Regions from separate parts of the Streptomyces kordofanensis genome, predicted to be linked through region 2. Evidence: predicted binding sites of a transcription regulator. Region 2 holds the regulator's gene; the other holds the start of a gene.
The links. Region 2 encodes HrcA, which represses chaperone genes, less so after heat shock. Its sites were predicted from a motif close to TTNGCACTCNGNNNNNCNGAGTGCNAA; they were not measured.
Positions count from the first base shown of each region.

Region 1: a site for HrcA is predicted at 5,565-5,591, ahead of groES (co-chaperone GroES). Genes of this name have one in related genera too.

Region 1 covers NZ_CP094264.1:1,904,923-1,912,381, reverse strand. Annotated here, with positions in the region: gene tsaB (tRNA (adenosine(37)-N6)-threonylcarbamoyltransferase complex dimerization subunit type 1 TsaB) at 1-483, shown strand, start outside; partial or broken gene rimI (ribosomal protein S18-alanine N-acetyltransferase) at 504-986, shown strand; gene tsaD (tRNA (adenosine(37)-N6)-threonylcarbamoyltransferase complex transferase subunit TsaD) at 1,174-2,268, shown strand; gene LUW75_RS08455 (hypothetical protein) at 2,265-2,540, shown strand; gene LUW75_RS08450 (hypothetical protein) at 2,611-3,291, shown strand; gene LUW75_RS08445 (class I SAM-dependent methyltransferase) at 3,221-4,423, opposite strand; partial or broken gene LUW75_RS08440 (polysaccharide deacetylase family protein) at 4,516-5,482, shown strand; gene groES (co-chaperone GroES) at 5,738-6,046, shown strand; gene groL (chaperonin GroEL) at 6,165-7,459, shown strand, end outside.
Region 2 covers NZ_CP094264.1:3,813,475-3,820,933, forward strand. Annotated here, with positions in the region: gene LUW75_RS17315 (AMP-dependent synthetase/ligase) at 1-1,307, shown strand, start outside; gene hemW (radical SAM family heme chaperone HemW) at 1,389-2,621, shown strand; gene LUW75_RS17325 (DUF3097 domain-containing protein) at 2,634-3,437, opposite strand; gene LUW75_RS17330 (MBL fold metallo-hydrolase) at 3,448-4,185, opposite strand; gene hrcA (heat-inducible transcriptional repressor HrcA) at 4,377-5,393, shown strand; gene dnaJ (molecular chaperone DnaJ) at 5,394-6,533, shown strand; gene LUW75_RS17345 (nitronate monooxygenase) at 6,636-7,459, shown strand, end outside.

The sequences.
Region 1 (7,459 bases), 1.9 Mb from region 2:
ACGGGCGTCGTCGTGGGCGTCGGCCCCGGCCCGTACACCGGGCTGCGGGTCGGCCTGGTCACGGCGGCCACCTTCGCCTCCGCGCTCGGCGTCCCCGCCTACGGGCTGTGCACCCTCGACGGGCTCGCGTACGCCTCCGGCATCGACGGGCCGTTCGTCGTGGCGACCGACGCGCGGCGCAAGGAGGTCTACTGGGCCCGGTACGACGACCACCGCACCCGGGCGACCGAGCCGTCCGTCGACCGGCCCGCCGACATCGCGGACCGGGTGGCCGGCCTCCCGGCGGTCGGCGCCGGGGCGCGGCTGTACGGCGAGGTCTTCCCGGACGCCCGCGACCCCGAGCACCAGTCGGCCGCCGCGCTCGCCGCGCTCGCCGCCGAGCGGCTCGCGGCCGGCGAGGAGCTGCCGGAGCCGCGGCCGATGTACCTGCGCCGCCCCGACGCCCAGGTGCCGAAGAACTACAAGGTGGTCACGCCACGGTGACCGGGCCGGTGCTGCGCGGGATGCGCTGGTGGGACATCGCACCGGTGCTGGACCTCGAACGGGAGCTGTTCCCGGAGGACGCCTGGTCGGAGGGGATGTTCTGGTCCGAGCTGGCCCACGCGCGCGGCCCGCGCTCGACCCGGCGGTACGTCGTCGCGGAGGAGCCGGCCGACGGCGGGGGCGGCGCGCGCGCCGGGCGGATCGCCGGGTACGCGGGGCTCGCGGCGGCCGGTGGGCTCGGCGACGTCCAGACCATCGCCGTCGCCCGCGACCACTGGGGCACCGGGCTCGGCGCCCGCCTGCTGACCGAGCTGCTCCACCACGCCACCGCCTTCGAGTGCGAGGAGGTGCTCCTGGAGGTGCGGGTGGACAACACCCGGGCCCAGCGGCTGTACGAGCGCTTCGGCTTCGAACCGATCGGCTTCCGCCGCGGCTACTACCAGCCGGGGAACGTCGACGCGCTCGTGATGCGGCTGACCGTCCAGGACGCCGCCGAGGCCCCCGGTCCTGCCGGTCCTGCCGGCTCCACCGGTCCTACTGACCCCGCCGATCCCACCGGCCTCCCCGGCCCCACCGACTCCGTCGGCCTCCCCGATCCCACCGGCCCCGCCGGGACGCGCGGGACCGCCGGGACCGCCGGGACCGCCGGGACCGCCCCGACCACCGAGACCACTGAGAGCGCTGAGACCCATGGCTGACGAACCCCTCGTCCTCGGTATCGAGACCTCCTGCGACGAGACCGGCGTCGGCGTCGTCCGCGGCACCACCCTGCTCGCGAACGCCGTCGCGTCGAGCGTGGACGAGCACGCCCGGTTCGGCGGCGTCGTCCCCGAGATCGCCTCCCGGGCCCACCTGGAGGCCATGGTCCCGACCGTCGAGCGCGCGCTGAAGGACGCCGGCGTCTGCGCGCGCGACCTCGACGGCGTCGCGGTCACCGCCGGCCCCGGCCTCGCGGGCGCGCTGCTCGTCGGCGTCTCGGCGGCGAAGGCGTACGCCTACGCCCTGGGCAAGCCGCTGTACGGGGTGAACCACCTGGCCTCGCACATCTGCGTCGACCAGCTGGAGCACGGCCCGCTGCCCGAGCCGACGATGGCGCTGCTGGTCAGCGGGGGCCACTCGTCGCTGCTCCTCGCCCCCGACATCACCTCCGACGTCCGCCCCATGGGCGCCACCATCGACGACGCGGCGGGCGAGGCGTTCGACAAGATCGCCCGCGTGCTGGACCTGGGCTTCCCCGGCGGGCCGGTCATCGACCGGTTGGCCAGGGAGGGCGACCCGGCCGCCATCGCGTTCCCGCGCGGACTGACCGGGCCGCGCGACCCGGCGTACGACTTCTCCTTCTCCGGCCTGAAGACCGCCGTCGCCCGCTGGGTCGAGGCGAAGCGGAGCGCCGGTGAGGAGGTGCCCGTACGGGACGTGGCCGCGTCGTTCCAGGAGGCCGTCGTCGACGTGCTGACCCGCAAGGCCGTCCGCGCCTGCAAGGACCAGGGCGTCGACCATCTGATGATCGGCGGCGGCGTCGCCGCCAACTCCCGGCTGCGGGCCCTGGCGGAGGAGCGCTGCGAACGCGCCGGCATCCGGCTGCGGGTGCCGCGCCCCGGCCTGTGCACCGACAACGGCGCGATGGTCGCCGCGCTCGGCGCCGAGATGGTCGCCCGCAACCGGCCCGCCTCCGACCTGGGGCTGTCCGCGGACTCGTCGCTGCCGGTCACGGACCCGCACGTGCCGGGGCGCCACGGCCACGACCACCTGCACGAGACCGGTGGGGAGAACCTCTACCCGTGACGCTCACCCTGATGTGGGAGGCCCGGGCCCTCCCCGGCCGCGGCGCCGACCTCCTGGAGTGGGCCCGCGCCCAGCGCTTGCCCGCCGTACCGCTGCGGCGCGAGACGTTCACGGCGACGCAGGACCGGGTCCTGGTCCTGACCTGGTGGGACGCCCCGGAGGACGCCGTGGTCCCGGAGTTTCCGGAGCCCCCCGCCGGTCTGCTCACCCGGCCGGTCCACCGCTGGCGCTTCGTCTCGCACGGCGTCGGGTCCGGCCCCGCGGAGGGGTGACGGGGGCGGTTTCGGGCCGGACCAGGGGACCGGGCGGGGGCGGCCGGGCGGCGGTGTCTAGCCTTTCCCCGTGTCTCCCAACCGCCGTGCCCTGCCGCCGCCTCCGCCACCCCCGCACCTGAGTTGCTGGCCCGACCGCGAGGCGTCGCTCGCCGACCGGGACCGGGCCATGGGCGAGCTGCGCGAGCGGATGTTCGGCGGCGGCCGGCTGGCGGTGTTCCTGCTGTGGCTGCTGCTGATGGAGGCCGGCTGGGGGCTGGTCGGAGCCGCCGCCGTCGTGTTCGACGAGGCCCTGGGCGTGTTCGGCGTCGCCTTGTCCCTCGCCCTGGCCGGGCTGGGCGCCGGGGCGCTCGTCCCCGCCGTGTACTTCCAGGTCGGGGGCGTGCGGCAGGACCTGGAGGCGCGTCGGCTGTTCCTCCGGTGGGCCGCCCTGGACCGCGCCCCCGCACACGACGCCCGGCACCGGGCGCCCGGCGCGAGCCTGGTGTGGCTGCTCGTGTCGTTCGCCCTGTGCGCGGCGGGACTGGGGCTCTGCGTCGCGGTGCCCGCGTCGGCCCGGCCGGGCACCACCACGTACGCCGAGGTGGCGTACGGGATGGGCGCCGGGTTCCTGCTGTGGCTCACCGGGCTCGTCGGCGCGGCGAAGGCCGTCGGCCACTACCGGCTGGCCGTGCGGCTGCTCAGCCCCGGCCCTCCGGCGCCGCGGCGGGCCGGCCGACCAGCATCGTCGGCGCCCCCGCCACACGGGTGAGGAACACCGTCGCCGCGTGCGGCCCCTTCGGCTTCACCCGGCGGCGCACCTCCTCCGGCTCCACCGCCGAGCCGCGCTTCTTCACCGTCAGGACGCCCACCTCCCGCTCCCGCAGCAGCGCCTTCAGCCGCTTCAGGTTGAACGGCAGCTCGTCGGTGATCTCGTACGCGGCGGCGTAGGGCGTCGGGCGCAGCTCGTCCGCCGTGACGTACGCGATCGTCGGGTCGATCAGCCCGCCGTCCAGCCGCGCGGCGACCTCCGCGACCAGGTGCGCCCGGATCACGGCGCCGTCCGGCTCGTACAGGTAGCGGCCGACCCCCCGGACCGGCGGGGCGGGCGGCGTCGCGGACGCGGTCAGGGTCGCTCCGGACGGCAGCAGCGTCGCCCGCACGGAGCCGGGGGCCGTGCCGAACCACAGCACGGCCTCCTTCACGTCCCCGCCGTCGGAGACCCACTCCGCCCCGGCGTCCGGCGGCACCGCCTCGTGCGGGACGCCCGGCGCGACCTTCAGCGCCGCGTACGGGGCCCGGCGGGCCGCCTCCACCGCCCACGACAGGGGCGGCGAGTACGCCTCCGGGGCGAAGACCCTGCCCCGCCCGCCCCTGCGCGCCGGGTCCGCGAACACCGCGTCGTACCCGGACACGTCGACCTCCGTGACGTCGGCGCAGGCCACCTCGACCAGGTCGGCGAGGCCCAGCGCCTCGGCGTTGGCGCGGGCGACGGCCGCCGTGAGCGGGTCGCGGTCGACGGCGAGGACGGCGATGCCCGCGCGGGCCAGCGCCACCGCGTCGCCGCCGATCCCGCAGCACAGGTCCGCGACGCTCCGCACGCCGAGCCGGGCGAAGGCCTCGGCCCGGTGCCGGGCGACCGGGGCGCGTGTGGCCTGCTCGACGCCGTTCGGCGTGAAGAACATCCGGTGCGCGTCGTCGGCGCCGAACTTCGCCGCCGCCCGCTGGCGCAGCCGCGCCTGGCCGAGCGCCGCCGACACCAGCGCCGCGGGGTGGCTCCGGCGCAGCCGGGAGGCGACGGCCAGCTCCTGGGCGGGGTCGTGGTGGCGCAGGCCGGCGAGGAGGTCGCGGCCCTCGTCGGTGAGGAGCGCGGAGAAGGCGGCGAGATCGGTCACCCGTCCCATTCTGGCCCAGTGTGGGCCGGCCGGGGGACGGTGCCGGCCCGGCGGCGGTGTCGTCCGCGTCCCGGGGCGCCGCACTGACAGGATGCGGCGCCATGCAGCTAGTACGACAAAAGCGTCCATCATCGGTAAATAGGACCGGTCTACGGGTGGCTGCGGCCCTGCTTGCCGCCGCCCTGGGGACGGCCTGCGCGGCGGAGGGCACCGACCCGCCCGGAGCGGCGCCGTCGGCGGCGGGCCGGCACGGCCGCGAGGGCCGGCAGGCCCCGGAGGGGCGGGAGGGGGGCTCCCGCAGGCCCGGACCGGGTCCGGGGCGCTGAGCGCGTACGCGGAACGGTTCCGGCGGGCGCACGCGGCCCGTACGGCCGTCGCCCGGCGGTGGGGGCTGAAGCGGACGCCGCTCCTTCCGCCGGACCCCCGAAGATGAAGCCGAAGATCACCTTCCGTAAGGGTTTCGAGGTCGGCGACCCCGACCTCCCCCCGGTCTTCACCACCGTCCCCACCCGCGACCGCGTGGTGTTCCTGACCATCGACGACGGCGCGGAGAAGGACCCCGAACTGCTGCGGATGATGTCCGAACTGGACATCCCCTACAGCGCCTTCCTCAGCGACTACCTGGTCAAGGAGGACTACGGCTACTTCAAGCGCATGCAGGGCCTCGGCGTCGCCCTGCACAACCACACCCTCACCCACCCCTACATGCCCGCGCTGTCGTACGCGGAGCAGAAGCGCGAGATCTGCGGCCAGCAGGACGTGATCGAACGCCGCTACGGCAAGCGGCCCACGCTGTTCCGCCCGCCGTACGGCAACTACGACGCCGACACGCTGCGCGCCGCCCGCGACTGCGGCATCAAGGCCGTGCCGCTGTGGTCCGCCGAGGCGTTCCCGGACCGCATGGAGTGGCGCGAGTGGGACCGCGACCTGCACCCCGGCGACATCGTCCTCACCCACTTCCGGGGCCGCGGCGAGTGGAAGGGATCGATGGCCGACATGATCCGCCGGGCCGTGGACACCATCACGGCGCGCGGGTACGCGGTGGCCCGGCTGGAGGACTACGTGTGAGCCGCGACGCGCCCGCGGCGGAGATCCGTTCGACCTCCGTCGCACGTCAGTACCGGTGCGAGAGCGGCGCGCGACCCCGTGACTGGCACTCCGCTTGACCGAGTGCTAACCGCGGTCATAGTCTCGGCTCTGGCACTCCCCGCAGGAGAGTGCCAACACAGCGACGGGCAGGTCCGGCACCCGCGACGACGGATCCACCTGGTCGCCACCTCAGACAGTTGACCCCGTGAGATCTCCGAAGGGGGAGGTCGGATCGTGACGACCACCAGCTCCAAGGTTGCCATCAAGCCGCTCGAGGACCGCATCGTGGTCCAGCCGCTCGACGCCGAGCAGACCACGGCCTCGGGCCTGGTCATCCCGGACACCGCCAAGGAGAAGCCCCAGGAGGGCGTCGTCCTGGCCGTCGGCCCGGGCCGCTTCGAGAACGGCGAGCGCCTGCCGCTCGACGTCAAGACCGGCGACGTCGTGCTCTACAGCAAGTACGGCGGCACCGAGGTGAAGTACAGCGGCGAGGAGTACCTCGTCCTCTCGGCCCGCGACGTGCTCGCGATCGTCGAGAAGTAATCCACCACGTGCCGTGAACCGCGCCCCTGGCCCCCGCTGCTGTGCTGCCGCACGTGCGCCGGGCGGCGAGGGGCGCCGTTCCTTCTCCACCCAGTACCGAGAGGGCTGAATCGCTCCCATGGCGAAGATCCTGAAGTTCGACGAGGACGCCCGTCGCGCCCTTGAGCGCGGCGTCAACAAGCTTGCCGACACCGTCAAGGTGACGATCGGCCCCAAGGGTCGCAACGTCGTCATCGACAAGAAGTTCGGTGCGCCCACCATCACCAACGACGGGGTCACCATCGCCCGCGAGGTCGAGGTCGAGGACCCGTACGAGAACCTCGGCGCCCAGCTGGTGAAGGAGGTGGCGACCAAGACCAACGACATCGCGGGCGACGGCACCACCACCGCCACCGTCCTGGCCCAGGCGCTGGTCCGCGAGGGTCTGCGCAACGTCGCCGCGGGCGCCTCCCCGGCCGCCCTGAAGAAGGGCATCGACGCCGCGGTCAAGGCCGTCTCCGACGAGCTGCTCGCCACGGCCCGCCCGATCGACGAGAAGTCCGACATCGCCGCGGTCGCCGCGCTCTCCGCCCAGGACCAGCAGGTCGGCGAGCTGATCGCCGAGGCCATGGACAAGGTCGGCAAGGACGGCGTCATCACCGTCGAGGAGTCCAACACCTTCGGCCTGGAGCTGGACTTCACCGAGGGCATGGCCTTCGACAAGGGCTACCTGTCGCCGTACATGGTCACCGACCAGGAGCGCATGGAGGCCGTCCTCGACGACCCGTACATCCTGATCCACCAGGGCAAGATCGCCGCCATCGCGGACCTGCTGCCCCTCCTGGAGAAGATCATCCAGACCGGTGGCTCCAAGCCGCTGCTGATCGTCGCCGAGGACGTCGAGGGCGAGGCCCTGTCGACCCTGGTCGTGAACAAGATCCGCGGCACGTTCAACGCCGTCGCGGTCAAGGCCCCCGGCTTCGGCGACCGCCGCAAGGCGATGCTCGGCGACATGGCCGCCCTGACCGGCGCCACCGTCGTCGCCGAGGAGGTCGGCCTCAAGCTCGACCAGGTCGGCCTCGACGTGCTGGGCACCGCCCGCCGCGTGACCGTCACCAAGGACGACACCGTCATCGTCGACGGCGGCGGCAGGTCCGAGGACGTCCAGGGCCGCGTCGCGCAGATCAAGGCCGAGATCGAGACGACCGACTCCGACTGGGACCGCGAGAAGCTGCAGGAGCGCCTCGCGAAGCTCGCCGGCGGCGTGTGCGTCATCAAGGTCGGCGCCGCCACCGAGGTGGAGCTGAAGGAGAAGAAGCACCGTCTGGAGGACGCCATCTCCGCAACCCGCGCCGCGGTCGAGGAGGGCATCGTCTCCGGTGGCGGTTCCGCGCTGGTCCACGCCGTCAAGGTGCTGGAGGGCAACCTCGGCAA
Region 2 (7,459 bases):
CGATCGCCGCCGACCAGCTCGCCACCCTCATCTACACCTCCGGCACCACGGGCCGCCCCAAGGGCGTGCGCCTCCCGCACGACAACTGGTCGTACATGGCGAAGGCCATCGCCGCGACCGGCCTGCTGCGCGACGACGACGTGCAGTACCTGTGGCTGCCGCTCGCCCACGTCTTCGGCAAGGTGCTGACCTCCGGGCAGATCGAGGTGGGCCACGTCACCGCCGTCGACGGCCGCATCGACAAGATCGTCGAGAACCTGCCGGTCGTCCGGCCGACGTACATGGCGGCCGTCCCGCGCATCTTCGAGAAGGTCTACAACGGCGTCGCCGCCAAGGCCCGGGCCGGCGGCCCCGTCAAGTACCGGATCTTCCAGTGGGCGGCCCGCGTCGCCCGCGACCACGCCAGGGCCGCCCAGGACGCCTTCCGCCGCACCGGGCAGGCGAGGGCACCCCTGGGCCTCAGGGTGCAGCACGCGATCGCGGACGTGCTCGTGTACTCCAAGCTCCGCGCCGCGTTCGGCGGGCGGCTGCGCGCGGCCGTGTCCGGCTCCGTCGCGCTCGCCCCGGAGATCGGCTACTTCTTCTCCGGCGCCGGCATCCACATCCTGGAGGGGTACGGCCTGACGGAGTCGTCCGCCGCCTCCTTCGTGAACCCGGGCGAGGCGTACCGCACCGGCACGGTCGGCAAGCCGCTGCCCGGCTGCGAGGTGCGCATCGCCGACGACGGCGAGATCCTGCTGCGCGGCCCCGGCATCATGGAGGGGTACCACAAGCTGCCCGACAAGACGGCCGAGGTGCTGGAGCCGGACGGCTGGTTCCACACCGGGGACATCGGCGAGCTGTCCGCCGACGGCTACCTGAAGATCACCGACCGGAAGAAGGACCTGTTCAAGACCTCCGGCGGCAAGTACATCGCGCCGACGGAGATCGAGGGCCGCTTCAAGGCGCTGTGCCCCTTCGTCTCCAACATCGTCGTGGTCGGCGCCGACCGGAACCACTGCAGCGCGCTGGTCGCGCTCGACGAGGCGGCGCTGCGGGGCTGGGCGGAGGAGCGCGGCCTCGGCGACCGGCCGTACGCCGAGCTGGTCGCGACGCCGCAGGTCCGGGAGATGGTCCAGGGGTACGTGGACCGGCTCAACGAGGGCCTCCAGCGCTGGCAGACGGTCAAGAAGTTCCGGCTGCTGCCGCGCGACCTCGACGTGGAGCACGGCGAGCTGACGCCCAGCCTGAAGCTGAAGCGGCCCGCGGTGGAGCGCGGGTACGGGGACCTCATCGAGGAGATGTACGAGGGCGCCCGCGAGGCCTGACCGCCGGCGGCCCCGCCCGCGCCGGCCGTCCGCCCGTCACCGCCGCGCCGCGCACCGCGGCGGTGACGGACAATGGACCCCATGCCTTCCGTACTGCCCGACGGCGAGCCCGTGCCCGAGGACGGGTCGCTGCCCCCGTCCGCCCTCGACGGGCGCGAGGAGCGGCCGCTCGGGTTCTACCTGCACGTGCCGTACTGCGCGACCCGCTGCGGCTACTGCGACTTCAACACCTACACCGCCACCGAGCTGCGCGGCTCCGGCGGGGTCCTCGCCTCCCGCGACAACTACGCGGCGACCCTCGCGGGCGAGGTCCGGCTCGCCCGCGAGGTCCTCGGCGACGACCCCCGCCCCGTGCGGACGGTCTTCGTCGGCGGCGGCACCCCCACGCTGCTCGCCGCGGAGGACCTCGTCCGCATGCTCGACGCCGTCCGGGACGAGTTCGGCCTCGCGGACGACGCGGAGGTCACCACGGAGGCCAACCCGGAGTCGGTCGACCCGGCGTACCTGGCCGCGCTCCGCGAGGGCGGCTTCAACCGGATCTCCTTCGGCATGCAGAGCGCCCGGCGGCACGTGCTGGAGGTCCTCGACCGCACCCACACGCCCGGCCGTCCCGAGGCGTGCGTCGCCGAGGCCCGCGCCGCCGGCTTCGACCACGTCAACCTCGACCTGATCTACGGCACCCCCGGTGAGAGCGACGACGACTGGCGGGCCTCCCTGGACGCCGCCGTCGGCGCCGGCCCCGACCACGTCTCCGCGTACGCCCTGATCGTCGAGGAGGGCACCGGGCTCGCCCGCCGCATCCGGCGCGGCGAGGTGCCGACGACCGACGACGACGTGCACGCCGACCGCTACCTCATCGCGGACTCCGTCCTGGCCGGGGCCGGATTCCACTGGTACGAGGTGTCGAACTGGGCCGCCTCCGAGGCGGGCCGCTGCCTCCACAACGAGCTGTACTGGCGCGGGGCCGACTGGTGGGGTGCCGGACCCGGCGCCCACAGCCACGTCGGCGGCGTCCGCTGGTGGAACGTGAAGCACCCCGGCGCCTACGCCGCCGCCCTCGCGGAGGGGCGCTCGCCGGGCGCCGGCCGGGAGGTCCTGACGGGGGAGGACCGCCGCGTGGAGCGCGTCCTGCTGGAGCTGCGGCTCCGCGAGGGCGTCCCCCTGTCGCTGCTGCGCGCGGCGGGGCGGGCCGCCGCCGGGCGCGCCGTGCGCGACGGGCTCCTCGACCCGGTCCCGTACGGCGCCGGGCGCGCCGTGCTCACCCTGCGCGGCCGGCTCCTCGCCGACGCGGTGGTGCGGGACCTGGTGGACTGAGGACGCCGGGCGCTACGGCGCCGTCACGAAGTCGATCAGCTCCTCGACCCGGCCCAGCAGCGCCGGCTCCAGGTCCCTGTACGACCGGACCCGGTCCAGGATCCGGCGCCAGGCGGCGCCGGTGTTCCCGGGCCAGCCCAGGGCCCGGCACACGCCCGTCTTCCAGTCCCGGCCGTGCGGCACGTCCGGCCAGGCCGGGATGCCCAGCGACGACGGCTTCACGGCCTGCCACACGTCGACGTAGGGGTGCCCCACCACCAGGACGTGCGGGTCGGTGACCGAGGCGGCGATCCGCGACTCCTTCGACCCCGGCACCAGATGGTCCACCAGCACCCCGAGCCGGGCGTCCGGGCCGGGCCGGAAGTCGCGGACGACCGCCGGCAGGTCGTCGACGCCCTCCAGGTACTCCACGACGACGCCCTCGATCCTCAGGTCGTCGCCCCACACCTTCTCCACCAGCTCCGCGTCGTGGCGGCCCTCCACGTAGATCCGCCCCGCCCGCGCCACCCGCGCCCGCGCGCCCGGCACGGCGACCGACCCGGACGCCGTGCGGGACGGCCGCGCCGGCGCGGGGGCGGCCGGGCGGACCAGCGTCACCGGGCGGCCCTCCAGCAGGAAGCCGCGCGGTACGAGCGGGAAGACCCGCCGCCTGCCGAACCGGTCCTCCAGCGTCACCGCGCCCGCCTCGCACCCCACCACCGCCCCGCAGAACCCGGTGCCGGCCTCCTCGACCACCAGGTCCGGCTCGGCGGGCACCTCGGGCACGGGGGACTGCTTCTTCCACCGGGGGGTCAGGTCGGGGTCGTAGGCGCGCATCCACCAGACGCTACGACACCGCGAACCGGCGGGCCAGCTCATCGCGTTGGGCGCGTACGAACGAGGCGTCCACCACCGCGCCGTGGCCCGGCACGTACGCCGCGCCCTCCCCGCCCAGCTCCAGCAGCCGGTCCAGCGCGGCCGGCCAGCGCGACGGGACCGCGTCCGGGCCCGCCTGGGGCTCACCCGACTCCTCCACCAGGTCCCCGCAGAACACCACCCCGTCCGACGCCCCGTTCACCGTGCCCGGCACCAGCAGCGCCAGGTCGTGGCCGGTGTGCCCGGGGCCGGTGTTCACCAGCAGCACCTGCCGGCCGCCCAGGTCGAGCGTCCACTCCCCGCACACCAGGTGGTGCGGGTGGACCAGGACGTCCGCGGCCTCGCCCGCCTCGTCCGCGGCGACGCCCTCCCGCACGGCCTCCGCCCGCAGCGCGTCCCGCTCCCGCACCAGCACCTCGTCGAGGCCCACGGCGCCGAACACCTGCGCGCCCGCGAAGGCGGCGGCACCCAGCACGTGGTCGAAGTGCGGGTGGCTCAGTGCGATGTGGGTCACGCGCCGCCCTCCCAGCAGCCCCTGGACCTGGGCCCGGACGGCGGCACCCTCCCGCAGCGTGGAACCCGCGTCGAACAACAGTGCGGCACCGTCCCCGACGACCAGCCCGACCGTGGCGTCCCATCCGGGGAGCCGCCTGCGGCCCACGCCGGCCGCCAGCCGCTCCCACCCGAACTCTTCCCAAGCGACGTCCATACCGCGACGCTAGCGGCAATGCCGGCGGCGGGCGCGCGGTACGGCGGCCGGCGCCGCCCCTACCGCGCCCACCACGTCGCCCTTGCCAGGCATCGACCCCGGCGCCGTACACTGGCCGCGGGGATGGTTGGCACTCGGGCATGGCGAGTGCCAGCAGACGTCAGCCGACCGGAGCGAGCTGGAGGTGCGCCGTGCTCAGTGAACGCAGACTCGAGGTGCTGCGCGCCATCGTCCAGGACTACGTCGGCACGGAGGAGCCCGTCGGTTCCAAGGCGCTCACCGAGCGCCACAACCTGGGCGTGTCTCCGGCCACCGTGCGCAACGACATGGCGGCGCTGGAGGAGGAGGGGTTCATCGCCCAGCCCCACACCAGCGCCGGACGCATCCCCACGGACAAGGGCTACCGCCTTTTCGTCGACAAGCTCGCCGGGGTCAAGCCGCTGTCGCCGCCGGAGCGCCGGGCCATCCAGAACTTCCTGGAGGGCGCGGTGGACCTGGACGACGTGGTGGGGCGCACGGTGCGCCTGCTCGCCCAGCTGACCCGCCAGGTCGCGGTCGTGCAGTACCCGTCGCTGACCCGGTCGACCGTGCGCCACGTCGAGCTGCTGTCACTGGCCCCGGCCCGGCTGATGCTCGTCCTGATCACGGACACCGGACGGGTGGAGCAGCGCATGGTCGACTGCCCCGCCCCGTTCGGCGAGACGTCCGTCGCCGACCTGCGCGCCCGGTTGAACAGCCAGGTGGCCGGCCGGCGCTTCACCGACGTGCCGCAGCTGGTGCAGGACCTTCCGGAGTCCTTCGAGCCGGAGGAGCGCGGGACCGTCTCCACGGTGCTCTCCACCCTGCTGGAGACGCTGGTGGAGGAGACCGAGGAGCGTCTGGTGATCGGCGGGACCGCCAACCTCACGCGCTTCGGACACGACTTCCCGCTCACCATCCGGCCCGTGCTGGAGGCGCTGGAGGAGCAGGTCGTGCTCCTCAAGCTGCTCGGCGAGGCGACGGATCCGGCCATGACCGTGCGCATCGGCCACGAGAACGCCCACGAAGGGCTGAACTCCACGTCCGTCGTCGCGGTCGGCTACGGTTCGGGCGACGAGGCGGTCGCCAAACTCGGCGTGGTCGGACCGACCCGCATGGACTACCCCGGAACGATGGGAGCGGTACGCGCAGTGGCACGTTACGTCGGACAGATCCTGGCGGAGTCGTAAGTGGCCACGGACTACTACGCCGTGCTCGGCGTGCGCCGCGACGCGTCCCAGGACGAGATCAAGAAGGCATTCCGCAGGCTCGCCCGCGAGCTGCACCCGGATGTCAACCCCGATCCCAAGACGCAGGAGCGGTTCAAGGAGATCAACGCCGCCTACGAGGTGCTGTCGGACCCGCAGAAGAAGCAGGTCTACGACCTCGGCGGCGACCCCCTGTCGTCGTCCGGCGGGGCCGGCGCGGGCGCGGGCTTCGGCGCGGGCGGCTTCGGCAACTTCTCCGACATCATGGACGCCTTCTTCGGCACGGCGTCCCAGCGCGGCCCGCGGTCGCGCACCCGCCGCGGCCAGGACGCGATGATCCGGCTGGAGGTCGAGCTCGACGAGGCGGCCTTCGGCACGACGAAGGACATCCAGGTCGACACGGCCGTCGTGTGCACCACCTGCTCCGGCGAGGGCGCCGCGCCGGGCACCTCGGCGCAGACCTGCGACATGTGCCGCGGCCGCGGCGAGGTGTCGCAGGTGACGCGGTCCTTCCTGGGCCAGGTCATGACCTCCCGGCCGTGCCCGCAGTGCCAGGGCTTCGGCACGGTCGTCCCGACGCCGTGCCCCGAGTGCGCGGGCGACGGCCGGGTGCGCTCCCGCCGGACGCTCACGGTCAAGATCCCGGCCGGCGTCGACAACGGCACCCGCATCCAGCTCGCCGGCGAGGGCGAGGTCGGTCCGGGCGGCGGTCCGGCGGGCGACCTGTACGTGGAGATCCACGAACTGCCGCACCCGGTGTTCCAGCGGCGCGGCGACGACCTGCACTGCACGGTGACGATCCCGATGACGGCGGGCGCGCTCGGCACGAAGGTGCCGCTGGAGACGCTCGACGGCCTGGAGGAGGTCGACATCCGGCCGGGTACGCAGTCGGGCCAGTCGATCCCGCTGCACGGCCGCGGCGTGACGCACCTGCGCGGCGGCGGCCGCGGCGACCTGGTCGTCCACGTCGAGGTCCAGACGCCCACGAAGCTGGACGCGGAGCAGGAGCGCCTGCTGCGCGACCTGGCGAAGCTGCGCGGCGAGGAGCGGCCGACCGGCCAGTTCGCCCCGGGCCAGCAGGGACTGTTCTCCCGGCTGAAGGACGCGTTCAACGGACGCTAGCGGGACCCCGGCGGCGTGCCGCCGGGACCGCGGAGCGCCGCCCGCGAGGCCGGTCCCGACCCGTGCCCGGGGTACGGCGCGGGGGCGTGACACCATGCGTGCATGTCCTCCGCGCTGACCGATCTCTGCCGCTACCCGATCGTGCAGGCCCCCATGGCCGGCGGCGCTTCCTGCCCGCAGCTCGCGGCCGCCGTGTCCGAGGCGGGCGGTCTCGGCTTCCTGGCGGCCGGGTACAAGACGGCCGACGGCATGTACCAGGAGATCCAGCGGGTCCGGGGCCTCACCGCCCGCCCCTTCGGCGTGAACCTCTTCATGCCGCAGCCCGGCCAGGCGGACCCCGCCGCCGTCGAGCTGTACCGCCAGCAGCTCGCCGGCGAGTCCGCCTGGTACGAGACGCCGCTCGGCGACCCGGAGGCCGGCCGGGAGGACGGCTACGACGCGAAGCTGGCGGTCCTCCTCGACGACCCGGTGCCGGTCGTGTCCTTCACCTTCGGCTGCCCCGCGCCCGACACGGTGGCGGCCCTCGCGGGCGCGGGCACCCGCACCGTCGTGACGGTCACCTGCCCCGACGAGGCGCGGGCCGCCGAGAGCGCCGGCGCCGACGCCGTGTGCGTGCAGGGCGTCGAGGCCGGCGGACACCGGGGCACGCACCGGGACGACCCGGAGACCGAGCGCTTCGGAACCGGGCTGCTGACGCTGATCGCCCAGGTTCGCGAGGCCGTACGGCTGCCGGTGCTCGCCGCGGGCGGCCTGATGCGCGGCGGGCAGATCGCCGCCGTCCTGGCGGCGGGGGCCGAGGCCGCGCAGCTCGGCACCGCCTTCCTGGTGTGCCCCGAGTCCGGCGCCGACCCCCTGCACAAACAGGCCGTGACGGATCCGCTGTTCACCCACACGGAGTTGACCCGCGCCTTCTCCGGCCGCCCCGC